3 regions of the Sulfurovum indicum genome follow, and region 1 is predicted to be linked to each of the others. Evidence: riboswitches for the same ligand, from Rfam matches in the RefSeq annotation. Region 1 holds a riboswitch; each other region holds the start of a gene.

Region 1 (10,664 bases):
TCCTCATTTTTCTGACAGGATCTTCTGCCACCAGCCGAATATACCAGTTTGACGGTTTTGTCTCTGCCGCTACAGTATCAAGACTTATACTCTTCACTTCATTTACAGATTGTGTATCGGTATTACACCCTGCCAATCCCAATACCAGAATGATCGAAATCCATATATTTTTTTTCATCTGTTACTCCTGTGGGATCAACAGTTTTACTGTTTTATTTTTGGTAGAAGCGTGCAGTTTGATCCAGAAACCTTTATATGGTTCAAGCTTACATCCGCCCGGAGTAACGTCATCACATGCTGTATGTCCGTTTGCATCTGCACTGCCGTCTCCAGGATTGTACTGCCATATCTGTTTTTCCACATACCCTGCTTCATATGCTGCAGACGGTGTGTATGCAACTCCGTCAATAACAAACCGGCAATCTGCCCAATCTACTGCGGTTTTCCCCACAAAGCCTGTCATATTGTAACGGTGGGCACCCGTTCCAAGCAGATCATCCCCGCTTTCTACATCCAGTGAAACACTTTTAAGATCTACCTCTACACAGCGGTTTGCCGTACAAGCGCCATTGCTGGCATTATAATCAACGCTTACCAGGTCATTTACACTCCAGCTTTCACTGTTTCTGCTGCCCAGCCAATAACCTTTACCAAACTCAACAATATCTGTTTCACTCAACTGTGTATCCCAGCTGCTATTGTTGCTCTCACTGTAATCCCGGCGATACACAATCCAGTCAACCCCGTATGTTCCGAGCATATCATCCCCAAACACACTGCTTACAGTTTCCGTACTCGTCCGAAGCTCTGCAGGTATTCCAACTAGCTCCCACGTATGGGCACTGATAGTAGCACCACAAACGATATCTTCTCTTAAACTGCTATCATAGTTTTTCCCATTACCTTCGTTTAGTCTGATATTGGCAATATCACTATCGTTTAAGTCTGTACTGTATATTTTAACCTCATCCAATAACCCGTCAAACCAATAATTATTATATAGCTGACCTAATCTCAACGGCTCTGTCGAGTTCACTATCTCTCCTGCAATACTCTTCGTAGCCACAGGAGTGTCACTGTCAATATAAAGTGCCATTACTCCATTGCTGTATGTTGCAGCAATATAGTGCCAACTCCTTTCCCACGATGCAGGCTTCGCAATATATGCATTGTAAAAAGCACCATCTATATTAAGAGAAAAGGCAATATATTCACCAGTACCTCCATCATCATAATTCCACACCATCCAACCCTCTGACCGTGTATTGCTGCTATAATACTTTTCTATATATATTTGATGCGTATCTGTATCATTTTTCGGATACACCCATAAAGATATAGCCATTTTATCTTGAAAGTTCAATAACGGACTGTTATTTACTTCCAAATAAGAAGAAGCACCATCAAAACTTCCAGAAAAACCGACTTTGCTGTTCGTTTGATCAGTTTGGGCATTGCTATAGGACGTTGCGTTATACTTATAGAGTCCGGAATCTTTCACATCTTCGGTAATACCGCCTGCATTGTCAAACCAGTAACATTCGTCCATCCGGTAATCAAGTACAGGATATTTCTTGCAGATTGCCGCTTCCCGTACCGTACCGTCATAGTTTTTGCCGCTGAGTTCATTGTTGTAGATATCTGCCATCTCCGCTACACTCAGAACTGTATTGAAAATCTTTATCTCATCCAGCAAACCATCAAGATATTGACCAAAACCGCCATTAATACTGTCCTGGTCGACACCCAGTTTCAAACCATTCTGGGCAACAGTCAATGCTCCGCTTGCCGTATCTGGGAGTGTCGTACAAACCGGTACCGCGGCAGCTGAGTCCGGATCTATATACACACAGTTGTCCCGACCCGAACGTGTCCAGACGATCTGGTGCCATCCACTGCTGATATCCGGAATTGTCATACCGCTGCTTCTCTCGCCTTTGATCCAGACTTCAACAGTCGTTGCATCCTGAAACCAGAGCAGAGCTTCATTGGCATAAGGCAGTGCTCCTGCCGTATCAGCTGCGGATAAAATCGTCTCATATCCGCTCACTGGTGCTTTAACCCATGCCATGACCGTAAAATCAGTCAAACCATCCATTACATTTTTATCAAGGTTAACCATATTGGTCACCCCGCGCAGATAGCCGCTGCTGTTAATCATAGCATCCGAAGAGAGAGTTGTTGCATCAATGGCAGTTCCGTTATAGCCGTTGCCGCTGCTATCATTGACTTCACCGATGCTGCCATTCCAGTAACACTCGTCCATACGGTACTCGGCAACAGGTGCAGCATATAGAAAGTTGCCTATAAACAAAACCATTGAAATGATTATTCGCACATTCACAGATATACCTTTGTCAAATTGATCTATAGGCAACCTGGCGATCTCATCATCTACTTTCGGGGAAAATATCAGAGACCCATGGCTTTCCGGCCCTGCTTCGCAACAGGTGTGGCAGTTGTGTAAAATTGATTGATATGAGGCAACCTGGCGATCTCATCATCTACTTTCGGGCGAAAATATCAGAGACCCATGGCTTTCCGGCCCTGCTTCACAGCAGGTGTGGCTTTTTCTTTGCTTACAATAAAATGAATATTATACATGCTGTTTTATAAAAAAAATCTTATATATTGCAGAAGGGGTTATTATATCATAAATAAAAAAAAATAAAAACTATAATGATATAAAAATATAAACTATAACTATTATTTTTTTTAATCTATAGTAAATGTCCCAGTTGCTCTTTTTTGGTTTTCAAGTACTCTTTATTATACGGATTCGGGATAATCTGTATAGGAAGTCGTTCTACGATCTCTATAGATCCGAGACTCTCTATCTTTTTTGGATTATTTGTTAGCAACTTGAGCTTTTTAATATCAAAATGGTTTAAAATGAACTCTACGATCTCATAGGTTCTTTCATCGGCAGAAAAGCCCAGCTGATGATTGGCCTCGACAGTATTATAGCCTTTATCCTGAAGCGCATAGGCATTTACCTTGTTGAGCAGACCGATATTCCTTCCTTCCTGGCGGTGGTAGATGAGCATACCTCCCTCTTTGGCTATAAGCTCGAGAGCAAAATGAAGCTGTTCTCCGCAGTCACACTTGACAGACCCGAGCGCATCCCCTGTCAGACACTCGGAATGGACCCTGACTATGGGAGTATCCGGGAGGCTTTCGGTAAAAAGTGCAAGATGTTCTTTCCCCAAACCGTCTTTAAAAGCCTGGATCCTGAAGGTACCGTATTTGGTCGGCAAAGCAGCGATTTGTGATATCTCTATGTTTTTCATGAAGAGATTATACAGAAACAATTAATAATTAATAATTAACAATTAATAATTAGTGTAAAATAACACAAATAATTACAAAAGGTCGTGTATGTTTGCCCGTTTTAGAAGAAAAAGAATTAATCCTGTATTGAGAGATCTTCTACAGGAGACACATTTAAGCGTCAATGACTTCATCTATCCTCTCTTTGCAAGAAGCGGTGAAGGCATCAGGGAAGAAGTAGCTTCCATGCCTGGCGTATATCAGATGAGTATCGATGAGATCGTCAAAGAGTGTGATGTACTTAAAAGACTCGGCATTATGTCTATTATCCTTTTTGGAATCCCGGATGTCAAAGACAGTGTAGGGAGTGATGCGATGTGTGAACACGGCATCATTGCCCAAACAGTAAGAGAAGTCAAAGCAGCACATCCAGAGATGTTCGTTGTAACCGACCTCTGTTTCTGTGAATACACCGATCACGGACACTGTGGTGTACTCGACCCGGTTCTGGAAACAGTTGACAATGACATTACTCTTGACAACCTTGCAAAACAGGCAGTTATTCATGCCAAAGCAGGTGCTGACATGATCGCCCCTTCAGGCATGATGGACGGAATGATCCAGGCGATCAGAGGTGGCCTGGACAGTGCGGGATTCGAGAATCTACCTGTCATGAGCTACTCAACCAAGTTCGCTTCAGCCTACTACGGCCCATTCCGGGATGTAGCAGAATCAAGTCCAAGTTTTGGAGACCGAAGAAGCTACCAGATGAACCCGGCCAACCGGAGAGAAGCTATTGCAGAAAGTGTTGAGGATGAGCTGGAGGGAGCAGATATCCTGATGGTCAAGCCGGCACTCGCCTATATGGATATTATTCGCGATGTTAGAGAAAATACTGCTTTGCCTTTGGCAGTCTATAACGTCAGCGGTGAATACGCTATGCTCAAAATGGCTGCCAAAGCAGGTGTTATAGACTATGACAGAGTCATGATGGAAACCCTGCTTGGCTTTAAACGTGCCGGTGCAGATATCATCATTACCTACCATGCAAAAGAAGCAGCGATACTTCTAGGCAAATGAAACTGTAAAAAACTGCTGTCTTTAAGCCAAAATATGCATTAGAATCACTCGAAGTTCACCAAATGCCTATGGTGCAATGATTTGTGTGAAATACAGTGATTTCTATTGCATAATTCGGGTTTAAGGCCCAAGCCTCTACTTCCTATAGATTTTGTACAGTTTCTATGGCATATACTGCGATGTGGATAGAAATAACTATACTGCACAATATAACTTCACTTTATGTTTTCAAACCTTTCATGATTGATCCTTCACATCTTTTTAAATTCAAGGTCGTCTTTTTTATCTCATATGCAAACCTACTCCGCACAAGAATCGATAGTATAAAATCAGGAAGTCAAGACAAAATGGTGAAAAAATCTACTCTAACACCATGTTTTGGACCGGAAATGAGTAACAAAGATAAAAAAATGATTGCTTCCTAAATGTTTCATCTATACTATTACAAGTAACACAGTAAACAAATGCTCCAGTTTCATTACTATATTGCTACCCTCAGATATCACCGTATACCCTGTATACAGATGATCAACAGACACATGCACGATTATATTTTGATAAAAATATCAACCTTGCCTTTCCTCTTAAATATAGAACCCTCAATAATTTTATGGTAGAATAATTTCTTTTAAATTTTTAACTGATTTTATGGTTAAAATAAGGATGGTCCTATGAGACATTTTTTAACGCTGGCAGACTTTACGAAAGAAGAGCTGCTGGAGATGATCGATCTTGCCGTTAAGATCAAAGTACAGACCAAACGCAAAGAGTTTGTTCCCTATCTGGAGAGACAGACACTGGGAATGATCTTTGAAAAAAGTTCTACACGCACCCGTGTAAGCTTCGAGACCGGTATTTATCAACTCGGAGGTGTAGGACTTTTTCTTTCTGCCAATGATATTCAGCTTGGGCGCGGTGAACCGATGAAAGACACTGCACGTGTCATCAGCCGTATGGTTGACATGGTCATGATCCGCACTTTTGAACAAAATAAAATTGAAGAGTTCGCTGCCTACTCCAAAGTACCTGTAATAAATGGACTGACCGACTCTTTTCACCCTGTACAGCTGATGACGGACTACCTTACCATGATCGAATTCGGCAAAGCAGATGATCCTGTCTGTGCATATGTGGGAGACGGCAACAACATGACACACTCCTGGCTGATGCTGGCAGCGAAGATGGGCTTTGAGCTTAGAGTAGCTACACCCAAAGGATATGAGTGTGACCCGGATATCGTAGCCCAGGCGGAAGCATTTGCAAAAGAGAGCGGTGCAAAACTTATTTTCGGAAATGACCCAAAAGAGGCAGTCAGAGGGTGTGATGTTGTCACAACAGACACCTGGGTCTCCATGGGGCAGGAAGCTGAAAAGGAGATCCGCCTCAAAGCCTTTGCCGGCTACATGGTAGATGAAACAATGATGAGCCTGGCAAAAGAAGATGCTATTTTTCTACACTGTCTGCCTGCCTACCGTGGCTATGAAGTGAGTGAAGAGACTTTCGAAAAACATGCAGAGGTGATCTTCACCGAAGCGGAAAACAGGCTCCATGCCCAAAAAGGGATTATGGTATGGCTGGATCAGCATCGCTGACATAGCCGAGCGTTCAGCGCTAAGCGTTAAGGGAACCTTGAGAATTTTAACAAATAAAAATAATATTAATGCGTCACAAGCATGAAGCAATGTGAAAAAGAGAAAACCTCTGAACACTGAATGCTGAATGCTGAACGCTTTTTCCGAAGGAAAACAATGAGCAACATCGATTTAGAAAAATTCAGCAAATACTCCAAACCGGGACCAAGATACACGTCCTACCCGACTGCTTTGGAGTTTAGTGACAACTTCAGGTATGAAGACTATCTTAAATATCTTGAAGAGGGGAAAGAAGCTCTTTCACTTTATGTACATCTTCCCTTCTGCCGATCAGCCTGCTATTTCTGTGGCTGTAATGTTGTTTTTACCTCCAAAGAGGAAAAACTCAGTACCTATATCGAGTACCTCAAAAAAGAGATCGATATATTGGCACAACACCTCGATACTTCAAGGGAGATCATACAGTTTCATTTTGGCGGGGGGACACCGACCTTCTATAAAGCATTCGAGCTGGATGAGATCATCTCTTATATTAAAGGGAAGTTCCCCAACTGGAGCAAAGATGCCGAGATAAGCGTAGAGATCGATCCACGTTTTTTCAATGAAGAGCAGATGAAGGTTTTTCAGAAACACGGATTTAACCGTATCAGCTTCGGAGTGCAGGACTTCAACCCAAAAGTTCAACAGGAGATACACCGTATCCAGCCTTATGAGCTGACCAAAGCAGCCGTTGACCTGGCACGGAAGTACGGTATCAATTCCATCAATGTAGACCTCATTTACGGCCTTCCCTATCAGACCTTTGAGAGTTTCAGGGCAACACTGCAGCAGGCCTTTTCGCTCGAGCCGGACAGACTGGCTGTCTTCAACTACGCACATGTGCCATGGATGAAAAAAACCATGCGTAAATTCGATGAAACCACCCTGCCTGCCCCCGATGTAAAGTTACAAATATTCCAGTATACTATTGACTTTTTTGAAAGCAATGGGTATAAAATGGTAGGTATGGATCACTTTGCCAAACCTGAAGATGAACTCTTCGGTGCCATAGCAAAAGGTGAACTGCATAGAAACTTTCAGGGTTACACAACAAAAGGCGGAGCAAATCTCATTGGTATCGGTCTGACCAGTATCGGTGAAGGCACTCGTTACTATGCACAAAATACCAAAGATATGAAGCTGTACGAAGCAGCTATTGATGCCGGAAGACTTCCTTTTGAACGGGGTGTAGAGCTGAGTGGGGATGACTACCTGAGAAAAGCGGTCATCATGGAACTCATGGCAAACTTCTCCATAGACATCAGGAGAGTAGAGAAGGAGCATAATATCGTATTTAAAGAGTATTTTGCAGATGCACTGGATGCTCTGGAGGAGTTCGTAAAAGCTGACCTTGTAACTCTTACAGACGAAAAAATATCTGTAAGCCCAACAGGAACATTGCTGATAAGAAACATCGCTATGCCGTTTGATGCCTATATGCACCAGTATGGCGGAAACAAAAAAAGTTTTTCAAAGACGGTATAATCTTAAGCAGCAGAGAGTATTTTTGCTACCTGAAAGCTTAAAAGAACAAGGTGCTTTCTGAAACACGTCAGTTCCCCACCTTTTCTTTTTTTTGGTTCGTTTCTTTTTCTTTGTGGTTGGACAAAGAAAAAAAATGAACAAAGAACTATAAAACTTAAGGAATGAGTTTGAAAAAACCTGAAGAGATTTTCAACTTCGCTGAAACAAGCGATGCATGTATCAAATGCGGAAAGTGTATCCCGGTATGTACCATTCACCAGGTCAATCCTGACGAAACAACCTCTCCTCGCGGCTTTATCGACCTGTTGGGCGCGTACCAAAAAGGGCATCTGCCTCTGGACAAAAATGCAAAAGATATCTTTGAGAGCTGTTTTCTCTGTACAAACTGTGTTGATGTCTGCCCCAACTCTCTGGCAACTGATATGGTCATTGAAGAGGTACGTGCAGACATTGCTGACAAATACGGGATTGCCTGGTTTAAAAGAGGGTTCTTCTTCCTGCTTCGTCACCGTAAAATCATGGATCTTGTTATGAAACTTGGCTTCATGTTCAAAACCTGTGCATTGGCGGAAGATAATAAGGGAAGAGGTCTCAGAGCAAGATTTTCCCTGCCGATGATGAAAAAAGGCAGACTTATCCCATCACTCATGAAAACAAGTTTCCTCAACAAATATCCCGAACATATTCCTGCTTCAAAGCCTGCAGAAAAAAAACAACGTGTCGCAATTTTCATCGGTTGTCTGGCAAACTACAATTACGAAGGAATCGGAGACAGTCTTGTAGATATCCTGGAGAAACTCAATATTGAAGTTTTCATACCCAAAAAACAGCTTTGCTGCGGTGCTCCGGCATACTTCACCGGTGATGTAGATTCAGTTGAATATATGACAAAAAAAAATATTGAATATTTTGAAAGTTTTATGGATGAATATGATGCAATGCTCATCCCGGAAGCAACCTGTTCCGCGATGGTCAAACACGACTGGCAGGTCTTTTTCAAGAACCATAAAATGCCGGAATGGGAAAAGAGGGCGCAAAAAGTCACTGAGAAGATCCATATGGCAACTGCCTGGCTGCATGACAATACCAACCTTAAAGAACTGCTCGAATCAAAAGGGAAAAAGTTTGATCAGTTGGTCACCTACCATGATCCGTGCCATGCCAGAAAGGTACAGGGAATCTACCAAGAACCAAGAAATTTGCTCTCACCGAACTATCCAATGGTAGAAATGAGCGATCCCAACCGTTGTTGCGGATTTGGCGGTGTCACCATGCAGACAGAGAAATTCCACTTTGCTGAAGCGGCCGGCAAACCAAAAGCGGCAATGATAAAAGAGACCAAAGCACATTATGTAAGTGCGGAATGCTCAGCCTGTCGTGTACAGCTTAGTGAAGCGATGAACAATACGAACGTTGAAACAATTTTTAAAAATCCGCTGGAGCTGATCGCAGAAGCATTAAAAGATGATAATAATAGCAGACAGTGATAGACCACCCTCCCCTCTATCACTATCACTATCACTCTATGACTATCACTAATCCTCTATCACTACTTCTCCGGTAGCAGTATGAAGATATTCATTCCTTCTTCATGTTTATATGCCAGACGATAGCCTATTTTCTCCAAAATACTGTCAACAATGTAAAGCCCCAACCCAAATCCTGAACTCCGTTTTTCAGCCTGAGAGAACGGTTCTGTATAGTAGGAGAGCGGATGTTCAAGAGGATCACCTTTGGAGACCACCTCAATCAGTCCGTTCCGGGTACGCACCAGTACACACTTGTCTTTACCGTACTTCATACCGTTATCAATAAGATTCTTTAACACCAGTACCATTAGTTTCTTGTCAGTTGTAAGTGCCATCTCTTCCACTTCTGTATGGATACAGTTTCCCTCTGACATCAGAAGCTCTCTACTCTCTTTGACAATCTCGCTAAGCATGGTATATTCAAAATCCGGTTCAAAACTCTGTGTCGTTACACGCTCTATCTCTGCCAACTCGGAGATAAGTTCATTCATACGCTCAAATGCCCGGATCAATACTTTTTTCGTACTCTCATCATCCATCATTTCAACAATGATACGGCCCTTGGTAATAGGAGTTTTGAGCTCATGCATCAAGTTACGCATAAACAGATTCTTTGATCTGCTCAACTGATTAATATGTTTGATCGCATCATCAAAACTTTTAGCGATCTTACCTATCTCATCATCATGTTCATAGGTGATCTCGACATTCATATCGCCCCGTGCAAAACGCTGTATCTGCCAATGCAGTTTTTTGAGCGGATAAAGTTTTTTCAGTACAGCAAAATATAACAACAGCAGCAGTACAATCAGAATAATCCCCAATGTTACTGCTATCTCAAAAAAGAAGTTCTTCGGTACGGCATCTTTAAGCAGCAGATTATAGGACATACGCTGTACATAGATATATCGCTCTCCGTCAATACTAAATACACGTACACGTCCAAGCTGCTGTGATCCGCCGCTGAAAATAGTCTCTCCTTCCTTCATGATCTTTTGCTTGATCTCTTCGGCCTTGACAGGAGGAAGTGGTTCAACATGAAGCTCTTCATACAGTTTATTCAACTCTTCCTGAGACGGATAAAGCTTTAAATTGGAAAGAAAAGTAAGAGAGATAAGTTGATAACGTTTAAACTCTGCTATCTTCTGACGGTCTTTGTCCCAGTAATGAAAAAGCGTAAAGGTCGCAATCAGAATAATAATCGCAACCGAGAAAAGAATATGGATAAAAGTAGTAACGGAAAGGTTTCTCATACGCGGTCTGTCAAGAGGTATCCAACACCACGGATCGGTTTGATATAAATATGATCAGGGTCGATCTTTGCGATCTTCTGTCTGATACGGGAGATGATCACATCAATATTCTTAATAGAACTGTCATCATCGATATGCTCACTTTCATAAAGCAGTTGTTCTCGTGAAACAGAACCGTTTTTATGCTGTATTAGCATAGAGAGAATATCATACTCGGCTGCAGTCAGGTCCAGGAAGTGTCCTTTGAAAATGATAGTACGTGCAGCCGGGTCTGCAACAAATGTCTCCTCTTTCTTTTCTTTCTTCTCTTCTGCACTGTGCGTACGGCGAAGGATCGTCTTGATACGACTCACCAGTTCACGGGGATCGTACGGTTTTGGCATATAGTCATCCGCACCTCTTTCCATTCCGATCAC
Region 2 (10,664 bases), 140 kb from region 1:
TCCCTAAAGTTGGCGATCTCTTCTTCACGCTGCGTATCCATGCCCAGTTCATGCTGTATCTCTTTGAGCTGTTCTTTTAGAAAATACTCTTTGTTGGTCTGCTCAATCTTGCTGTGTACCTTACTTCGTATCTCCCGCTGTACTTTAGCAGATTCAATCTCAGAAGTGATCACATCTATAAGCCCCAAAAGACGCTTCTCGATATTTGGCTCGATATAGAGTGCATAAGCAACTTCTTTATCAAGTTTCAACATCGAAGAGACAAGATCGGCAATACGCTGCGGCTCATCATTCTCTTCAATCGTACGAACAAGATCGGCAGGGACATGGGAACTTAACGTTGAAAGCTTTTTGATCTTGTCTCGCAGTACATCCATCAAAGCATCCGTCCTGAGCTGATCATATGGTTCCAGTTTCACTACATCAATAACTGCTTTATTGATCTCCCCCGGTAACGGTTCGATAATCTCACCGCGTGCCAATCCCTGGAAGAGTATTTTTACTCTTCCGTCAGGAATATGTACTTTTCGCATAATAGAACCGATCACTCCAACCTTGTACATCGCATCGAAATCACGGCTTCCCTCTTTCCCGGCTACAGAAGAGGTTACAAAAAGCAAAGAGTTGTTCTCCATCGCATCGGTAGCTGCATCGATATCTTTCTGATTGGTCAGAAAGATCGGACTGATCATAAACGGATAGAGGAAAAGTTCATCCTCTACAACAATAGGCAGTTGGCTTGGAAATGCGTCATAATCACTGAGTTGCATGGTAAATCCTTTGGACTGTTAATAATAACGGTTTGCACTTCTGCGAAGTGCTTTTATTAATTCTGAAGAGAGTATAGCAGAGATAGGTTAAGAAAAATTAAATAAAAGCAAGGCCACTGTACCGTATTCCAACATTGTTACTTATTCATTTTGGTTAAAAGCATCTCCGCTTTTAATCGAAAATTTTCCCGATGATCCCTTTTTCAGGCGGGGTGATGTCGGCCATCTCGACCACGGAATTCTTATTCTTGTCACGGTAGATTTTCGCAGCCTTAGGCTTGTCTGTACGATCATAAAGTGCTGCAATGTTCTCATTCAGCAGATACTGTGCCATATGCAATCTTACCAACAGAGAGTTAACAAGCGGTCTGTATTCCGATCCCGGATATCGCAGCAGATATCTTTTTGCAGTATTGATACTATCCATGATCAGTTTTTGGTCTTTATAAACATCTTTCACACCGAGAAATGAAGCCTTGAGTTTCATAAATTCCATATATTCACGTCTCTCCTCATCGGCATACCGCTTGTTATACTCATCAAAATAGTAGTTAGCCAACAGATACTCTTCATTCTGCATATGTGCATGCGCAAGCATCATGATGGCTGTCGGCATCAGCGGTGAACGCATATGCTCACTCTTAAGCGAGATATAGTATTCGTCAGCTTTGTCCATATTCTGACTGCTGATACTGTCTGCAATACGCTTATACCAGTAGAGTGCCGGCTTATTGAACTCGGTTACCTCTTCATCACTCCCGCACCCCATCAATACAAAGACCATCGCCAGTCCTAACAAAAGACTCTTTTTTAACTGCATACCTTACCTCATTTTTTGTAATAATTGATTATATCATATCCCAAACTATGTAAAAAGTGTATTAGTAATACCTTCAGAGATGCCAACATAACAAAATTTGTCATTTGTTTGACAAATTGTTTCCAATATCAGCAAAAGATCCCATTTCTTACTTCTTACATTTTTGAAAACCTGAACTATTAATAATAGTTATTTTATATTCATTTTATAAAACCTGTGCTATCCTATGAGTATGAAGTACTCCTATGATGGAAAGCCAAACCCGTTGTGAAGCGGGGACGGAAAGCCACGGATCTGACACAGACAGCCGGGTTACCAACCATAGACATATAGCTAATGTTTGGCTCATCATTGTATGTACTGATAAAGTCTTACCCAAATAATAGATTGGGTTAATAAAGGTGTTATCATGGGAGATCTAATAAAACAATTTTTCAACCTGCTGCTCTTTCCATTGTCATTTCTTAAAAACAGAAAAGACCTTCTTTTTCTCTTGGCAGGGTTGTTCATCATTTCAAACAACAGCTGGGGATCGCCTGTGGGTCAAACTTCTGTAACAGGAGAAGAGCCAACGGCAACCGTCACCTCTCAAGATGAGCATGACGATGATGAGCATGACGATGAAGAGCATGACGATGAAGAGCATGACGATGACGAGCATGATGATGACGAGCATGACGATGACGAGCATGATGATGACGAGCATGATGATGAGCATGATGATGATTCTGATGCTCCTGAGTACCAAAACGAATATACCTGTGGTGTTTTTGGAAGTGTACTGGTCTCCTATACAGGTATAGATATGGTTCAAAATGATGTCTACAATGCCTGTGAGGTTTCAGTTAAAGACTACAATTTTGAAGAAAAAGTGGTCGGGAGCGCAACTGCTCCATCTGTTACCTGCTATGAAGATATGGGAAATACTCTTTGTGAATGTACAGGTGAACACTGCAGTAACGACAATACCTGTACCATTGTTCCAGAACCCACAAACCGTTATGAGCACGACTTTATCTCTACTACAGTAGATACAACTACTGAAACTGATGATGACATTACATTTACCGAACTGGAATACGGCAGTTATACATTTACAAACAACAGTAACGCTGGTGATGGGCAGACGATTACTTTTGATCCTCAATCTACATATAAAGACAACGACAGAAAAGTGATGCTTTTGGGTGATATTGTCAATGACGGAAACAATCAGAAAATGGTATTTAGCGAAGGGGACTACTATTTCAAATCATGGGATATGCAGGGAAACCAGATTGACATTGAAGTGGAAGGAGACGTACGTATCTTCATAGAAGGTGACCTTATTTATGACGGCAACCATGCCAATGCAGAAAACCCTGAAGATTCACTCTTTATTTATGTAGGAGGAGATGCTACCTTTGGAAGTAACGGCGGCGGGAACAGCTGGATCGGAACTTTTCTTTATGTAGAGGGAGATGCTGTAATACAAAACAGTGCAAATGCCGCTGACTTCTTTGGCAGTTTGGTTGTTGAAGGAGCTATTGATATTCAGGGTGAGAATATTAACTTCATCTATAATGATGCCGCAGACAGCATCGGATTTGGCGAGTGTAAACTCTGTTACGATCCGCCTCGCGGATCAAACGGGATAGACTTCTTTGCCTTAAACTTCTGTACTCCCTTTACTCCATGCGATATGTATGTACCTGTGCGTAATACTTCATCAACAGAACTCGATGATGTTAAAATCATAGAAACACAAAGTTCTCTTGCCTCATTTAGCTGGGGAAGTAATTACGAAGTTCTTGATCAGGATGGCAATGTAGTCCCCGATACCAGTGCAGGCTATAACAGTGAACTCTATCTTGACTTGCCTATGGACTTCAGTATAGGGTTGCAAAATGGCTATATCACCTATAATGCAGGAGACGACTACCCTACCTATGAACCGGATGAGCAGTATTATCAAATGCATAAAAAGATTAACTTCGGAATGAGTATTGGAGATTTCAGCCAACTAATCTATTTCGGACAGTATGTTGACGATGCCGGACGATACTACAACGTACAGCTTGATCCATGTACCGTTACATTGGAAACAAGTGAGCCTACCTATACCACAGGCCCTTTTGATGCCTGGGATACGTTTAGAGACATAAACGACAGAAATATTTCAACCAAAATTGCTGCACAGGCTTTCAATCTTACCATAGCCAGTATCAATGAAAGCAACAACGCGACAGAAACAAAAAACAATATAGATATCAAGTTTGCTCTTTATGACATCAATACAAATCGCTACATCTCTTCTTTGTACGACTTCAATGCCTCATCATCTGTAACAACAGAACAGAGCTTCAATATATCCAATGCGCATAAAAATGTTAAAGTCGTTTTTAAAGTATGTGCAGACTACAGCGGTACTGACTATACACTCTACCCATATGACGAGTGTGACAATACTGCATGTATACCAAATGACAAAAACACTTCCAACGACCCATGTCTAAGAGAGTTTTTCAGCAGTGATGCGTTTGCCATAAGACCCTATGCCTTCAGAGTCTTTGGAAAAAATGAATACAAAAGAGCAGGTGAAGAGTTCAACCTTACGATCAAAGCAGTGGATGAGAACAACTTCAACGTAACAAGCGGGACTGTCAATGATGTACAGGGAGTTGCAGATTACAATGAGAGTCTCAGCAGCCTGCAGGTAAGCTCATCTTTTTATGTCCCTACCGATGCGGAAACCCAACAGATGAACTTTGATGTCTATGGTACGAGCAATATAGACCGCAGCAAGGTTGCCTATTGCCCAAGTGCCGGTTCCTTCAGTATGAGTGGAGAAAACTTTGCAGATGGCGAGGTCAATGCCACACTCCAATTCTCGGAAACGGGTATCCTGACTGTCACCGTCTCGGAAATCAACGGAAGCGAATTTGCCCGTATTGATCTTGACGATACCAATGATTCCCAAAGATTTATCAGACCTGGAAGCGAGATCTACGATGAAAGCCATGTAGATAAAACAAATATTTTACTCTTCATTCCCTACCAGTTTGATACCGAAGCGGTATACGGCACTACCACCGGCCAAAACTGGCTCTATATTTCCAATGAAGTAAAAAATGCCAATAATACGTTTACTACCCCTCAAATGGCTGCCTATCTTAAATTTAAAATAACTGCTAAAAATAAAAATGGACAAACCGTTAGCAATTATACAAAAACCTGCTTCCCGGATACAGATGAAGCCAATGCACCGAGAGTAAACGACCTGAAGCTCAACAGTACTTTTGACCTCTTTTTGGACTTTACACTTGACAGCCAAAGAGATACAGCTATTTCTTTATATACCGAAGATAATGCATCAGGTGCTATATGGACACCTAACAAATCCCAAAATCTAACTTCCGGCAACAACCATGTACAAGAGTGGATAGGTCCTTTATTCTTTGGGAATGGAATAGGTGAGGCAACCGTATATTTCAATATTGACAGAAGTATGAATACTCCGATCAACCCTCTTGTTATGCGTGTAGCAGATGCCAACACTTCAACATCGTGGATGAACAATGCCGGTGCAACCAATATTTTCAACGGAGACACAGGCAACACAGTCGATCATAATATCAGCTATCTGTATGCAAGAGCCAAATCGTCCAAAGATTTTTATGACAATGTCACAACTGCCAGTTTCAACACACCGATCATGGTGCAGGTCTATTGTACTGCTGCGAACTGTCCTGATGTGGATACAGAGAATGGACAGACCAATGAGTATGAATGGTGGATTGCCACTTCCCACGACATGTCAAACGGAGACGGCAATATTACTTTGACAGTCAGCAGTGCAACCGGCAGTATTGCCCCTGCTTCTGTTTCTATCAACAGTGGCGACAACGGTATAGACAACAGCATTTTTGTTTCAGGTACAGCTCCCAATATCGTAGATATTGACTTTGATACAAGTACAAGCAGCTGGCTTATCTATAATAAAAATGACGACAGCATTCCATCGCCGTTCTACCGTGTTCACTTTATCGGAACAGGAGAATGGGCAGGCTATGGCAAAACCGGAAACGTCATGGAAACAAACGCCAGCTCCACTGTAAACAGAAGACTGGGATGGTAAATGGGCTATAGGTTACGAGATGCTGTTGCCATGATAGAGCTTATTTTTGCACTGCTTATTATGGCGATTGTGCTTATGTCGGCACCAAGGCTTATCAGCACTGCTACAAAGAGCTCCTTTGTTGCATTGCAGCAGGAGTCCATTAATGAAGCTGCCTCCCACATCAATATGATCATGGGATACCACTGGGATGAAAACACAACAGATGAGCGTTATCTGGACCCCATACTTACTGTTTCTGCTACTGGAGATACAAATCTTTCCTACAAAGTACAAAACAGTTGGCGCATAGGTACGCCAAAGGAGAGTTCCAGATCTTTCATACGTCAAGACGGAACAGGCAATATAGCTGCAACTGCACCTTCAAAACTGGGAATGGAAGCAGGAGAGCCTCCTGAAGATGATGTAGATGATTTTATAGGGGACTATACTCTGATAAACGAAGGAGTAACCACATCAGATGTTGCTGATAAAAATATCAATGTTGCCACCTCTGTCAGTTATGCGCTTGATTCCCCTTCCGGTACTACAGGACCATACGATACAACAGGCGGAGACAGACGAATTTCGTTCAATGATCTGACAGATACGAATGCCGGGAGTACTAATATAAAACATATCAGTGTCACACTTACAAGTACAAGCAATGTAAGCGAATTTGAGAAGTCCATTGTTCTTCATGCTTTTGTATGCAATATTGGTGCATACGAACTTGAGAAAAAGGCATTTTAATGTATTTAAAACCATCTGTACACAGACCGGCCTATACATTACTCGAACTTGTTTTTGCCATAGTTGTACTTGGGATTGTCTCCGGAATTGGTGCGGAAATCATTGCAAATGTATATGAAAGCTATATCATACAGCGCGCACAACACAGGGCATCACTTAAAACAGAGCTTGCATCCCTCCAGATAGCAAACCGGCTGCGATACGCCATTCCCGATACTATTTACCGTATCAAAAGCGATGATACACTCGAAAGTACCAACCTGCCTCTTTCCGGTACAGGAGACAGCTATAAGGGTATTCAATGGGTCGGTTATGACGGAGACAGTTTTGAGTCTATAGTCAGTAGTACAAACAGAAAATCCGGATGGAGCGGCTTTGCCGATGTAGAACATCCCAGTACTGATATCAGCCACATTAAAACACAGGGGTCAAGCCTGGACTTGACAGATACTATTATAAGCAACCTTTCTCCAAACGGAAAATCTATCGGAGATGCCTATATCTATTTTCCTTTAGATACAACCGCTTACCGAGTAGCATCAGATACAACCGGTGATATTATTCACCTGGCATCCTCTGCCAGTAAAACCGTCAAAGAGCATTACAAGCTGGCATGGAGCTCTTATGCATTGTCTGTAGAAAATAGGGATCTCTATCTCTATTATGATTTTCCGGCAACACCTGCTGCAAACAAAGGCAACACCAAACAGCTGCTTTTAAAAAATGTTTCTACATTCAAGTTCAAGGTAAGTGGCAGGACCATACGTTTCAAACTGTGTATCGATGAAGAGATCGGCGGGGACTACAATATCACCTCCTGCAAAGAAAAGGCTGTCTTCTAATGAACTCTATACGAAACAAAAAGGCATTTTCAATGATAACAGCTATTGTTGTGATTGTTCTTATGTCAACAGTAAGTGTATTTGTCTTGAATCTCTCTGCAACAATGACACGCGAAACCACTGCACAGTTTCAAAGGGAACAGGCAATGCTTTATGCCAAAAGCTATACAGAATATGCTATTATGGCTGTCATGACTAATGACAGAAGTGTTGCAGGGCAGTGTCTAAGCGATATTGACGGTACAATAGGAGATCCGGATAATGGTGCCGGATATAAAATCAATGTACGTATTGCCTACATTGGAAATACCGCAGAAATATCAAACTGTGCTGCTATACGTCAACTGGACACTACCGTGGTCACTCCGGGATCACCTTTGAATATCGTGGTTGATACCTATGTGAAGTACAAAGAGCCCGATCATCCAGATCCGGACAATGCAAAATATATTACGTACCACAAACGTACATTACAAAAGATTTAATGATGAAACACTATAGATCACACTCCGGATTTACAATGCTGGAACTGGTTTTTGTTATTGTTATTCTTGGTATACTTGCTGCACTTGCCATTCCAAGAATGGAAAGAGATCTTCGTCAGGAAGCAGCAGACAATATATTGTCTGCTATTCGATATACCCAACACCTGGCACTGATAGACAACAAACAGAGATTTGATATAAATAACTGGCAGCAGAGATTGTGGCTTATACGTTTTGAGAAGTATGGGAACAATATTATTTATAAAATCGGTTCCGATATGGATAACGGCGGAAATATAGACCAAATTGAATCAGCAATCGATCCGCTGACAGGCAAATACCTTCATACAAGTGACGCTGTAGAGGATGATGATGAGTCACCTAAAATATTTCTGACAAAAAAATACGGTATTACTGATGTTAGTTTCAATAACTGCAAGGGAACGCTGAATACCAGTGCAAAGCATATTGCTTTTGACAACAAAGGCAGACCGCATAGAGGTATACTGGATACCAGTAGTTCTGCCGGAGGAAGCAGCGGTGCAACAGATGACTATAAAACATATATTAAAAACGGTCAGTGCGAAATTACGTTCACCTCTTCCTCGTTCTCCGACATTAAAATTATCATTCTTGAGGAGACAGGCTTTGCCTACATTGACGGACAACCAAACTCATAACAGGTTATTGCCCTTTATTAAGCTTCTTAAGTTACAATTAAGTATAAAGAAAGGCAAAGCTTTCTTTATACTCCAACACTAAGGATCAATCATGAATAAAAGTATAACAGGACGACATTTCGAGCTGACTGATGCCATCAAAGCGTATGCAGAGGCACTATTGGATGGATTTAACAAATATAATCTTGATATCATATCCGGGAATGTAGTCATTTCAGCCGATGAAAAGAATGGGAAAAAAGGCTTTAGTGTAGAATTTTTGGTGAATCTCAAAGACAAAAACACCATTGTGATCACTGAACACAACAAAGATGTCTATGCAGCACTCGATCTTGGAGCAGAACGTGTCAAGAAAGCACTTAGACGTCATGCTGACAAGATCAAAAATCATAGGATCATGAGTTTTGCCGATCTTGGAGTTGAAGCAGAAGCTGTTACCGAGATCGAAACAGAGGATATAGAGATCGTACCAATGGACCTGGAGCTTCACAAGCCGCTTGACTTTGACGAAGCGATCGAAGCACTCAAAGCAGAGAAAAAACGCCAGTTCATCGTTTTTAATGACTATGACGGCAATATGCGTGTCATGTACAAAAGAGCCGATGGTAAATTCGGACTCTATTAATCAGAGCGTTCAGCGTTTAGCGCTGAGCGTTTTGAACTTACTTTTTACATACTTCTTCCAAATCTTAAATTTCCACCATATAAACAATCAATTTATCATCTGATACTGTATCATGTTCTATAACTGCCAACCGATATTACCGCACCAACTAAATACCTCAATCTTTGATGCTGCAATTTCGTTCACAGACAAGGCAGATTTTCGCAGGACTAGCCGGAGGCTAATTCAAGAAAATCTAACGCCGTATGTGGGCGAAAGTGCTGCACCCTTCGGGGAGAACGATACGAGACAACCTGCACGCAAAAAAATCTTTGAATTACCTACGGGTAGTCCTTCAGATTTTTTCACGCACATCTTGCCTCGTCTCGCTCTCTCAAAGTTTGGGGTATTTAGTTGGTGCGGTAATAAAATGAAAATCTTTCCAGATCATGAGACAATACACTCCAATCTGATCTTTGCTTGTTCAATGACATGCTCATCTTCGGCCATATCCAGCCACTTGAAGCGCTGTCCACTCTGAATAGTGCCATCTATAATATCACCGCTGTCTCTGAACTTCAAATCAAGTTTGGCAATATCAAAACCATTGGTCGTTTCACAGAACTTATAGAGTCGATCACTTTGTGGTGTATTAGAAAAGAGATAGCACCAGCTTTTCAATCCATTACGCCCTACCCTCCCTCTCAATTGATGCAGTGTTGCCAAACCAAGCCTTTCTGCGCCTACAATCACAATAAGGGTAAGTCTTGGTAAAGAGATACCTACTTCTACTACAGTTGTAGCAAGCAGTATATCTCCTTTTTCTCTAAACTCAAGCAATACATCCTCTTTTAACTTGTCTTTACCGTGTGTAACATAAACGTTCTCAAAACGCTCCTCCCAAAATCCCCTGCTCTCATCAAGTGACTGATAGGGTACCTCTGTACTCTCTTCCACAAGTGGATAGATAATGAGCACCTGGTGATTTTTGGAAACCTCATCTTTAATATGTCTCATAAGCTCAGGGAAGTCCTCTCTGCCTATCGTTTGAGTCAGTACTTCTCTCTCAAAAGGAGTCGTTGTAATAAGGGAGACATCAAGAAGCTCAGACTCCATCATGGCCTGTGTTCTTGGTATCGGTGTGGCAGAAAACTGAATATAGTGCGGTTTTCTCTCTTCTTTACTCACCAGAGTTTCAAGCATCTGCCTCTGCCTGGTACCGAAACGGTGCTGTTCATCCACCATTACAAGTGCTGCCTCAGGCAGATCCTCTTTGTAAAGCAGTGCATGTGTACCAATAATAAAATCTGCTTCCCGATAACTTCCGTCATCATACCCCTGTATTACCAGAGATACCCTGACACTTGCCGGCAGGTATTTACCTGCTTCTTCATAAAGCTGCAGTGCCAACAAAGAGGTTGGCGCCATTAAAATACTCTTGTATGGAAGTGCCATCATCACTGAAGCTAAAATAACCATCGTTTTTCCAGATCCTACATCCCCTACGACCATTCGTTTGGCAGCCTTGTCAGTACGTGCCAGATCTTCCCTTATATCAGCTATAACCTGCTGCTGTTGAGATGTAAGCATAAACGGCAAACTTTCAACAAAGGG
Region 3 (10,664 bases), 270 kb from region 1:
TGACTATGCCAAAAAGCAACTGGCCAATGGAAAAATATCGCAGGGACATGCTAAAGTACTGGTAGGACTTGATGAAAAAAAACAGAAGGTCATTATTGACTCAATTATAGGACAGAAACTGAGTGTTCGTGATGTAGAGAAACTGGTTAAGAACAACAAGCACAAAAGTGTATCAAAAACACCAGCCAAGGCTTCACTGCTTGAAAACGCTGCCGAGGATATAGAGGCAGTATTGCCCTTTAAACATAAGCTCAAATCCAAAAGTATAGAGATATATTTCGAAAATGCCCAAGAGGTTGCAAACTTTCTCACATTCCTAAAAAATCGTTAAAAATTAACCCTTATCTCATATATAAGATGGTAATATATTGCGAAATTACTAGAGGAGTTTGAATGCTTGACATACATTTACCATTGATGTTGTTCGTCCTGGCGTTGTTCCTGACCCTTCTTGTCGTTTTAAATCGTATGCTGTTTCAACCGTTGTTGAAATTCATGGACGATCGTGATCGTTCCATTGCAAAAGATTTGGAAGCGGCAAAGGGCTTGAGCGGCAACAGCGATGAACTCAATGCCAAAGCGGAAGAGAACCTTAGCAAGGCTAAGAGTGAAGCTGCTGCGATCAGACAGAAAGCCATTGAAGAAGAGAAAGCTTTGGCGGCAAGTAAAGTCGAAACAAAACAAGCCGAGTTGGATAAGGCGTACGCAGAGTTCACTGAGAAGCTGGCTTCAGAGAAAGAGAATCTTAAAAATGAGCTTCTTTCCCAAATGCCTCTTTTCAAAGAGAGCCTCAAAGCTAAGTTCAGCAAGTTATAGGAAGGATGGATATGAAAAAAGTTTTACTGGTATCTCTGCTTGTCCTGCCTGCGCTTCTTTTGGCAAGTAGTGGACATGGAGAGGAAGCGAGCCGTTATTTCGCACAGACAGGAAGGGAGAGTGACTTCTGGCCGAGAGTGATCAACTTCACGATCTTTGCGGCACTGCTCTGGTATCTTCTTGCCAATCCTATCAAGAACTTCTTTGTAGGAAGAAAAGAGGGGATCGCATCTCAGCTTAAAGAGATAGAAGAGAAGCTTCAGGCTGCCAAAGATGAGAAAAAAGAGGCTCAGGCTCGTTTGGATGAAAGTGTGAAAAAAGCGGAGCAGATCATAGAAGATGCAAAAAAAGAGGCAGCTATACTGGCTCAGAAGATCGCTGAAGCAAATGCTCAAGAGTTGGAAGTGATGGAGAAGCAGTATGCTGAGAAGATTGCACTTGAGGAACGTAAAGCCTCAAGAGAAGCGATCGACGAAGTATTGAGTGAAAACATTACAACTGACGACATTATGCTTGATCAGGCTAAAGTGGTCGACATTATTTCTAAGAAGGTGGCATAAGTATGGAAGAGTTAATCGCAAAACGATATGCATCAGCCCTCTCTTCAGCAAGTAAAGATGTTGCTTCTGATTCAAAAATACTGAATATCTTGACAGAGGCCATTTCAAACGATGAAGTAATGACAGCATTGACTTCTCCGATCGTTTCGGCAGAGAAGAAGACTGAGATGATTCTCTCAGCTTTGGGTGATGAGGCAGACAAAGTGTTGGTAAACTTCATAAAGATCCTCGGTGAGAACAAAAGACTTGATCTGATTCCTGCGATCGCGAAAGTACTCAATGCAGACCTGCAAAAAGCATCTAACAAGTATGAAGGTGTACTTAAAAGCAACAAGAAACTGGATAAAGAGGAGTTGAAGAAACTCGAAGAGACACTTACCAGCTATACAGGGTCAAAGATCAAGTTGAAGCAGGAAAAGACAGATCTTGACGGAATGCGTGTTTCAGTGGATGATTTGGGAATTGAGGTTAACTTCTCCAAGCAGAGAGTTAAAGAACAGCTAATTGATTTCATTAAGAAATCTTTGTAGTTATCTATTAATAGAAAGGAGTATCAGTGGCAGTAAAATTGCAAGCAGATGAGATAAGTTCGATCATCAAAGAGAGAATAGAGAACTTTGAGATTGATGTAGACATCAACGAAGTAGGAAAAGTAGTAGGTATCGCAGACGGTATTACAACAGTTTACGGTCTTAACAATGTTATGGCCGGAGAGGTTGTAGAGTTCGAGAATGGTGCAAAAGGACTTGTTCTTAACCTTGAAGAGGCAAATGTCGGTGTCGTTGTATTGGGTAGCAGTGCAGGAATCAAAGAGGGGATGAGTGTTAAAAGACTCGGAACCCTTCTGAAAATACCGGTAGGCGACAGCCTGATGGGCAGAGTAATCAACCCGCTTGGTGAGCCGCTTGACGGAAAAGGTGCTGTAGAGGCAACAGAAGAGAAGTTCATTGAAGAGAAAGCACCGGGGATCATGGCACGTAAGTCCGTACATGAGCCACTTCAAACAGGTATCAAAGCGATCGACGCACTTGTACCGGTTGGTCGAGGACAAAGAGAACTTATCATTGGTGACAGACAGACAGGTAAGACAACTCTGGCGATCGATACGATCATCAACCAAAAAGGACAGGATGTTGTATGTATCTATGTCGCTATCGGTCAAAAGCAGTCAACAGTTGCCGCAACGGTTAAAAAACTTGAAGAGCACGGTGCAATGGATTACACTATCGTAGTCAATGCAGGTGCTGCTGACTCCTCTGCGCTGCAGTTCCTTGCACCATATGCGGGTGTCACTATGGCTGAATACTTCAGAGATAACGGCAGACATGCAGTTATTTTCTATGATGACCTTTCAAAGCATGCGGTTGCATACAGAGAAATGTCTTTGATCCTTAGACGTCCTCCGGGCCGTGAAGCATACCCGGGAGATGTTTTCTATCTACACTCAAGACTGCTTGAGAGAGCTGCGAAACTGAACGATGATCTTGGTGCCGGTTCTATTACGGCATTCCCGATTATTGAAACACAGGCAGGTGACGTTGCCGCGTATATTCCGACAAACGTTATCTCTATTACGGATGGTCAGATCTTCCTTGAAACCGATCTCTTTAACTCAGGTATCAGACCTGCGATCAATGTCGGTCTTTCTGTTTCACGTGTTGGTGGTGCTGCGCAGATCAAAGCAACAAAGCAGGTTTCCGGTACACTAAGACTTGACCTTGCATCGTTTAGAGAGCTTCAGGCGTTCGCACAGTTCGCTTCGGATCTTGATGATCACACAAGAGCACAGCTTGAGAGAGGTCAGAGAATGGTTGAAGTTCTTAAACAGGGACCATACTCTCCAGTACCTATTGAGAAGCAGGTTGTGATCATCTTTGCCGGTGCCAATGGATATCTTGATGATATCCCGGCATCATCAGTAGTGAAGTTTGAGGCGGAACTTATGCCATTTATGGAAGCAAAATATATGAATGTTCTTGATGCGATCAGAAATGACAAGAAGATCACAGATGAGACAGATGCAGAGTTGAGAAAAGCGATCGAAGATTTCAAAGCTTCATTTGCAGCGTAAGAAAGGCTTATCATGGCTAATTTAAAAGAGATTAAGCGTAAGATCGGAAGTGTAAAGAATACACAGAAAACCACTAACGCTATGAAACTTGTCTCTTCTGCGAAACTGAGAAGAACAGAAGAGCTTGCAAAAAGATCACGTGTCTACGCAGAAAAACTGACCGAACTTCTCAATGAGATCGCGCAGAAGATGCAAAAGGCAACTGATGATCTTGACAATGTCTACTTTAGAGCGGTAGAGAAACCGCAAACGGTAGATATTGTTTTCATAACGGCAGACAAAGGTCTTTGCGGTGGATTTAATGCACAGACTATCAAGAGAGTCAACCAGCTGATTGCTGAGTACAAAGCGGCAAACGTCAAAGTACGTCTTAGAGCGGTAGGAAGAAAAGGTATTGACTACTTCAAGTTCAATAATATAGAGTTGAACAATGAGATAGTCGGTCTCTCTGCTGCACCTGATTATGCGACGGCGGCTGAGTTCATCTCTGAAGTTTCACAAGCTTATCTGAATGGTGAGACAGACAAGATCATCATGGTACACAACGGATATGTGAATATGATCACACAAGAGATCAGAGAAGATCAGGTTCTTCCGGTCGATCCGTCCAAGTTGGAGTTAAACACAGTTTCTGCTTCAGAGCTTGAGGTGGAACCTGATGAAGATGATACTCTGCTTGATGCATTGGTCAAACGCTATGTTGAGTATACAATGTATTACTCTCTTATCGATTCGCTTGCAGCAGAACACTCTGCACGTATGCAAGCAATGGATGCAGCGACAAAAAATGCAAAAGAGATGGTCAAAACATTGACCGTTGCCTATAATAAAGCAAGACAAGAAGCGATTACGACTGAACTCATAGAGATCATCAGTGGTATGGAATCAATGAAATAATTAGAGGAGAAGTAATGACAGGTAAAATAGTTCAGGTTTTGGGTCCGGTAGTAGATGTAGATTTTACAGACTACCTTCCTGAAATTAACGAAGCATTGGAAACTACACTTGTTGTAGATGGTAAAGAACAGAGATTGGTACTGGAAGTTGCAGCACAGCTTGGTGACAAAAGAGTAAGAACCATTGCTATGGATATGAGTGAAGGCCTTGTAAGAGGTCAGGAAGTAAAAGCAACTGGTGCTCCGATCAAAGTTCCTGTAGGTGAAGAGGTACTTGGACGTATTTTTAACGTGATCGGTGAACCGATCGATGACAACGGACCGTGTGATGCAAAAGAGCACTGGTCAATCCACAGAGATCCTCCTCCGTTTGAAGAACAGAGTACAAAAACCGAAGTCTTTGAAACTGGTATCAAGGTTGTAGACCTTCTTGCTCCATATGCCAAAGGTGGTAAAGTAGGACTCTTCGGAGGGGCTGGAGTTGGTAAAACAGTTATTATCATGGAGCTTATCAACAACGTTGCAATGAAACACAGCGGTTACTCTGTATTTGCGGGTGTTGGTGAAAGAACACGTGAAGGTAACGACCTTTACTTCGAAATGAAAGAATCGAACGTTCTTGACAAAGTTGCTCTGTGCTACGGTCAGATGAATGAACCTCCGGGAGCAAGAAACAGAATCGCTCTTACAGGTCTTACTATGGCTGAATACTTCCGTGATGAGATGGGACTTGATGTTCTTATGTTTATCGATAACATCTTCCGTTTTGCGCAGTCTGGTTCAGAGATGTCTGCACTTCTTGGACGTATTCCTTCAGCAGTTGGTTATCAGCCGACACTTAGCCGTGAGATGGGTGCACTCCAAGAGCGTATTACATCGACTACCAAAGGTTCTATTACTTCCGTTCAGGCTGTTTATGTACCGGCGGACGACTTGACCGATCCTGCACCGGCATCTGTATTTGCCCACTTGGATGCAACGACTGTACTTAACAGGTCTATTGCTGAAAAAGGTATTTACCCTGCGGTCGATCCATTGGATTCAACTTCAAGAATGCTTGATCCTCAGATCATTGGTGATGAGCACTATGAAGTTGCACGTGGTGTCCAGCAGACACTTCAGAAGTATAAAGATCTTCAGGATATTATTGCAATCCTTGGTATGGATGAACTTTCCGAAGATGACAAACTTGTGGTTGAAAGAGCTAGAAAGATCGAAAAATTCCTTTCTCAGCCGTTCCATGTTGCAGAAGTATTTACGGGGTCACCAGGTGTATATGTTACATTGGAAGATACCATTGAAGGATTCAAAGGTCTTCTTGAAGGTAAATATGATGATATGAATGAAGCAGCATTCTATATGGTAGGAAATATGGCTGAGGCTATTGCGAAAAACGATAAGATCAATTCTAAATAGGACGCTTCAAAAGCAAAGCTCATAAAGTTACATTGGAACCGAGTCGACCTAAGAGGTCGGCTTGGGAAGCCAGCTATGTTTCAGTAGAGCTTTTACTATTTGGTTTACTAAAGGAAAACTATGGAACTAATGAAGCTTGAAATCGTCACACCAAACGGTGTGATATTCGATAACGATGTTCGTCAGGTAACACTTCCGGGGTCTGAAGGAGAGTTTGGAGTACTTCCTAAACATGCTACCTTGGTCTCACTGCTTGATACCGGTGTAATCGATATCGTAAAAGCTGATGGCAAGGAAGTAGCGGTTGCCATCAACTCCGGTTATGTCAAAGTTGACGAAGAGAAGACAACCTGTATCGTAGACGGTGCTGTTGCACTCTCCGGAGAAGATACAGACCTTGCCAAAGCACTCAATGAGGCAAAAGAACTTCTCAAAAAGGCTGAGTCATCCAACACGGTTATCGCAGCAGCGGTAAGTAAAGTAGAACAGATCGGAAAGTCTCTTTAAGTTGGGTTCTCTTCTAGATTATTTCATCAACAGCAGTGCGATCACCATTTTCGTACTGCTGGTGCTTTCACTCTATTTTATAGCTACCTTCTGGATATTCCTTGACCGCTACTATATTATCTCTGCCCGTATCAATTCGGAAGCGCGTTCTCTTAAGTCACTCTATACAGGTCAGTCAAAATCAGTGGCCGACAACTCACTTATTTTTACTTATCTATCACGTGTCAATAAACCAAATAAAGCCATTCTTAATGCTGCTGCTTCAGATGCCATTCGTGTCTCAACCAAAGGCTTGACCTGGCTTTCTATCATTGCATCAACCTCTCCCTTTATCGGTCTTTTTGGAACCGTTATCGGTATTTTGGAAACTTTCTCCAAACTTGGAGCAGAGTCTTCGGCTTCGCTCACAGTAGTTGCGCCAGCTATTTCTGAAGCACTCATTGCAACTGCAGCGGGGATTGCAGTTGCGATCTTTGCCTACAGTTTTCATCTTATTCTGAAACGTAAAGCCTATGAGCTCTCTTCTCTTCTTGCTTCCCAGTCAGAAGTGATACTCTCTCAAACAACAGAGGAGTAGACCATGTTTTCATGGGATGACAATCCGGATTTGAATATCACTCCGCTGGTGGATGTCATGCTGGTACTGATGGCTATATTGATGATCACTGCACCTACCATCACTTTCCAGGAACAGATCGATCTTCCGCAAGGTTCCAAAACTGTTAAAGTCACAAAGCCAAAAACGCTTACTATACGTATGGATAAAAACCAGAAGATATATATGGGTAAAGAGAAGTACACTCTCGCAACGTTCGCAGACGATTTTGTCAACAAGTCTGTTGATTACGACAAGAATACTGAAGTCTATATCCGTGCTGATGAGCGCTTGAAGTACAAAGATGTGATGTATCTGCTTAAAAGTGTTAAAGCTGCCGGTTTTGAAAAGGTCTCTCTTATTACGCTATGAAGCACAGAATACTGAGGATAGTCTGGGGAGTAGCATCGGTGGGTATCTACTTCTCAGTGGTAAGCTTGCTTATTTTTTATTTTAATCAGAGGGAGGTACGGGAGAAGAGGCATTATGTCAAAAAAAACGAGCATCGAATACAAGTAGCGCTTTCATCACCGAAAAAGAGGGTTGTCAGTAAACAAAAGAAACAAACCAAATCCAAAACAGTTCAGAGGCAAAGAAAGAGCACAAAACAAAAAAAGCATACACAGAAAAAAGTGATCAAAGAGAAGGTTGTCAAAAAGGTTGTAAAGAAAAAAGAGCAGAACCTTAGCAGACCCAAAAAGAGGCCCAAAGATCTTTTTGCCAATATTAAAACAGAAAAAAGAAAACCGCTTATCCAGGTTAGCAGCAAGCCAGTTTCAAGTAAACCCAAAAAGCAGTTGTTCGAAATAAGGGAAAAACGCCCAAGTGCGAGTATGCATATCAGTGATTCACTGAAGGTGCAAAAAGAGATGGACAGCGGTGTGGAAGATGCCTATCTTGCAAAGGTGCAGGAGATGCTTGAAGGGTGGCCGGCACAAAGTGATTTTGCCGGTGAGAAGGTTAAAGTACATCTTAAAATAAGACCAAGCGGCTATTTTGAATTTGTCATCAAACGAAAGTCGAACAATCCTGCTTTTAACGAGGCATTGAGTGACTATCTGAAACAGCTGCAGGAGTTTGGCTTCGGTCCTCATAAAGGAAAACGTACTTATCTGTTCGAAGCAGAATTTATTGCAAAAGATTGAGTTGTTTCCCTGCTTTACCATTATTAGTCTGCTGTTTGGTTCTGGCTCTGATGATCATAGAAGTCAAACGTTTCTTAAGTTTTATAGTATAAAATAACAAAATATGATATATTTTGTCATATTTTCTGCAATAAAGCCAAACCTGTTGCGAGGCAGGGACGGAAAGCCATGGGTCTTCCCAAGATCGCCAGGCCGCTCAGAAATCACACATATTTTACAGTTATGCAGCTTAAAAGGCTTCCAGTGTCTTTTTGGAATGCGGGGTGTTCAAGTATGTATCAGGTAGTAAAACTGACTATACATAAAAGGAGAGAAAATGAAAAAGGGAGTATTGTCTTTAGTGTCGATTCTGGCACTGAATGGAGTTGTGTATGCAGGAGGTAATATTGTACTTTCAGAACCAGCAGTGGAAGTACCGGCAGAGGTTTTGACAGGGTTCTATGTAGGTGTAGGCCTTGGACAGGCTGATGTCGATAACGATACCTCAAGGGAGAACTGGGACAGCAGTACACTCCTGTTCCAGGCAGGTTATCAGTTTAACCCGTATGTAGCTGTTGAAGGACGTTACAGTTTTGGTTTTAATATGGATTATGATAAAGGCGTTACACTGGGGACATATAATGGCATACCCCTGGATAATGATTTCTCAAGCTGGGGATTGTATCTAAAACCGATATATCCGATAGGCAATTTCAATCTTTATGCATTGTTAGGATACGGAGGTCTTCAGCTGAGTGATATCAGAGGCGGGGATGCCTATGAGGATGGTCTCCAGTGGGGACTGGGTACAAGCTATAGCGTAACAGAACGTATCTCTGTGTTTATGGACTATGTCTCTTTGTATGATGATACAGGATTTGACTATGTAGGTACATTGGACAGCTGGAATGCCGATACATGGACGATCGGTATCTCGTATAAGTTTTAAAAGGAGTTGGAGATGAGAAGAGTATATAGAAAGATAGCATTGATCGCACTATCGGGTATGGCAATGACAGCCTTAAGTGGATGTTTGGGAACAGGGGGAAGCACTTCGGAGAGTGGAGCAGGAGATGCATTCGGGTCTGCTTATGTGCCGGCTTATCCGACTGAAGCTGATAGCTTTGAAGGAGCAACAGGTGACAACAACATGTCAACTGCATCAACGATAACTGTCGGTGAGCCGTTACAGGGGCGCAGTATTTTCCCTCAAGGTGACTATGACTGGGTCAAGGTAGAGTTGGAGGCAGGAGTTGTGTATGATTTGTTTACAACAAACCTGAATGAAACTGGTGATACATATCTTTATCTGTATGATGATAGTGGAAATGAACTGGATAGTGATGATGATCATATAGACTATGATAGTTTTATAGAGTTTAATGCAACATATACAGGAACTTTTTATTTGAAGGTGCGCTCTTACAGTGTTGAAGAGGCCACTTCATATGAGTTAGGGGTTCGTGTACATATAGATGAAGATAATGACGGATACTCTGAACCATTTGACTGCAATGATAATAATGATACTATTTATCCCTTTGCAACTGAGATAGCAGGTGACGGTATTGACCAGGACTGTTCCGGTGTAGATGCAATTGCAAATGGTACACCAGATAATTATGAAGAAGATGATGACTTCAATAGTGCAAAGCCAATGCCGGAAACACAGGGTTCCTATGAGGAAGTACAGCACCGTAATGATATATTCAGTCAAATGAGGACACTGCATAATACGTCAGATACAGATTTTTACACAGTGACTATTCCTGCATATTCAGCAGCATATGTAATTGAATATGCTGGATATATGAGTGGAAACACCTTGAATAGTTATGAGTGGTATGTATATGATGAGAACCACACAGAGATTAATAATGGTACACCAGGGGTATATGAATTAGTTAGAAATGACAGTAGTAGTGAAAAAACCTATTATATTGAAGTACGGTCAAATGGATCTGATATCGGGTGGTATGCTCCTGCTCTGGTACATATTGGAGAAGACAGAGACAGAGATGGTTACTATACAATGGATTGGTATGGAGACTGTAATGATGCAAATGCTTCCATTTATCCTGATGCCAATGATGATAATGATACCGATGGTATAGATATGAACTGTGACGGTGTTGATGGTTATAATAGCAGTTATTAATCTTAAAGGTAGAGGTTGAAATATAAAGCTGTCGTAGTAATCTTGGTTATAGGGGTTGGCGTAGTACTGTACGGTTTGCTGAAGCCAACTTCTCAGGTGGAGAAAAAAGGTAGATATATTCCACAAAATATAATGCATGCTGTTTGGCCGACCAATAAAGCGAAGAGTGACATATCGCCGAAAGGGTCCCATGATAGTTACTCTCAAGCACATCAAAGTGATCCAAAAGAAGTGAAGGGCTCATCTTTAGTAGGGTCAGCAGCAGAACATGTTGAACGAGAAGCACTTTTTGCAACACGAAGAGAGAAGATAGAGGCTCGTAAACAGTATCAAAAAGAGCGTTATGAGTGGAGAAGAAGACTGAATAAAGTGTTACAGCAGGCAAAAAAAGATGGTGATTACTCAAAATACAATATGATCAAGGAGATGGAACCTGACAAGGAATTATTTTTAAAGTAAAGATTATTTATTAAGACCGTTCAGGGTTTGGTCCTAATTGATAGTTGCGCAAATGATATTGC

What was found. Region 1 has a riboswitch for cyclic di-GMP ahead of IMZ28_RS01875 (LamG domain-containing protein). Riboswitches for the same ligand answer to the same signal wherever they lie in the genome.
Region 2: linked by a shared signal. The riboswitch ahead of IMZ28_RS02555 (hypothetical protein) and the one ahead of IMZ28_RS01875 (LamG domain-containing protein) in region 1 are both predicted to bind cyclic di-GMP.
Region 3: linked by a shared signal. The riboswitch ahead of IMZ28_RS03200 (porin family protein) and the one ahead of IMZ28_RS01875 (LamG domain-containing protein) in region 1 are both predicted to bind cyclic di-GMP.

What each region holds. Positions count from the first base shown of each region.
Region 1 is NZ_CP063164.1:348,289-358,952, reverse strand. It holds gene IMZ28_RS01880 (hypothetical protein) at 1-178, opposite strand, end outside; gene IMZ28_RS01875 (LamG domain-containing protein) at 182-2,344, opposite strand; cyclic di-GMP riboswitch class I at 2,370-2,467, opposite strand; cyclic di-GMP riboswitch class I at 2,480-2,578, opposite strand; gene ribA (GTP cyclohydrolase II) at 2,721-3,290, opposite strand; gene hemB (porphobilinogen synthase) at 3,379-4,350, shown strand; gene argF (ornithine carbamoyltransferase) at 5,022-5,942, shown strand; gene hemN (oxygen-independent coproporphyrinogen III oxidase) at 6,099-7,466, shown strand; gene IMZ28_RS01850 ((Fe-S)-binding protein) at 7,628-8,953, shown strand; gene IMZ28_RS01845 (ArsS family sensor histidine kinase) at 9,016-10,248, opposite strand; gene IMZ28_RS01840 (response regulator transcription factor) at 10,245-10,664, opposite strand, start outside.
Region 2 is NZ_CP063164.1:492,261-502,924, reverse strand. It holds gene lon (endopeptidase La) at 1-770, opposite strand, end outside; gene IMZ28_RS02560 (outer membrane protein assembly factor BamD) at 943-1,590, opposite strand; cyclic di-GMP riboswitch class I at 1,836-1,910, shown strand; gene IMZ28_RS02555 (hypothetical protein) at 2,000-5,707, shown strand; gene IMZ28_RS02550 (type II secretion system protein) at 5,708-6,439, shown strand; gene IMZ28_RS02545 (type II secretion system protein) at 6,439-7,281, shown strand; gene IMZ28_RS02540 (type II secretion system protein) at 7,314-7,766, shown strand; gene IMZ28_RS02535 (pilus assembly FimT family protein) at 7,766-8,446, shown strand; gene hpf (ribosome hibernation-promoting factor, HPF/YfiA family) at 8,538-9,071, shown strand; gene recG (ATP-dependent DNA helicase RecG) at 9,498-10,664, opposite strand, start outside.
Region 3 is NZ_CP063164.1:614,225-624,888, forward strand. It holds gene IMZ28_RS03145 (ParB/RepB/Spo0J family partition protein) at 1-331, shown strand, start outside; gene IMZ28_RS03150 (FoF1 ATP synthase subunit B') at 394-816, shown strand; gene IMZ28_RS03155 (F0F1 ATP synthase subunit B) at 828-1,376, shown strand; gene IMZ28_RS03160 (F0F1 ATP synthase subunit delta) at 1,379-1,906, shown strand; gene atpA (F0F1 ATP synthase subunit alpha) at 1,933-3,447, shown strand; gene atpG (ATP synthase F1 subunit gamma) at 3,460-4,344, shown strand; gene atpD (F0F1 ATP synthase subunit beta) at 4,359-5,759, shown strand; gene atpC (ATP synthase F1 subunit epsilon) at 5,880-6,266, shown strand; gene IMZ28_RS03185 (MotA/TolQ/ExbB proton channel family protein) at 6,268-6,843, shown strand; gene IMZ28_RS03190 (biopolymer transporter ExbD) at 6,847-7,233, shown strand; gene IMZ28_RS03195 (TonB C-terminal domain-containing protein) at 7,230-8,006, shown strand; cyclic di-GMP riboswitch class I at 8,132-8,206, shown strand; gene IMZ28_RS03200 (porin family protein) at 8,323-8,934, shown strand; gene IMZ28_RS03205 (MopE-related protein) at 8,947-10,143, shown strand; gene IMZ28_RS03210 (hypothetical protein) at 10,276-10,602, shown strand.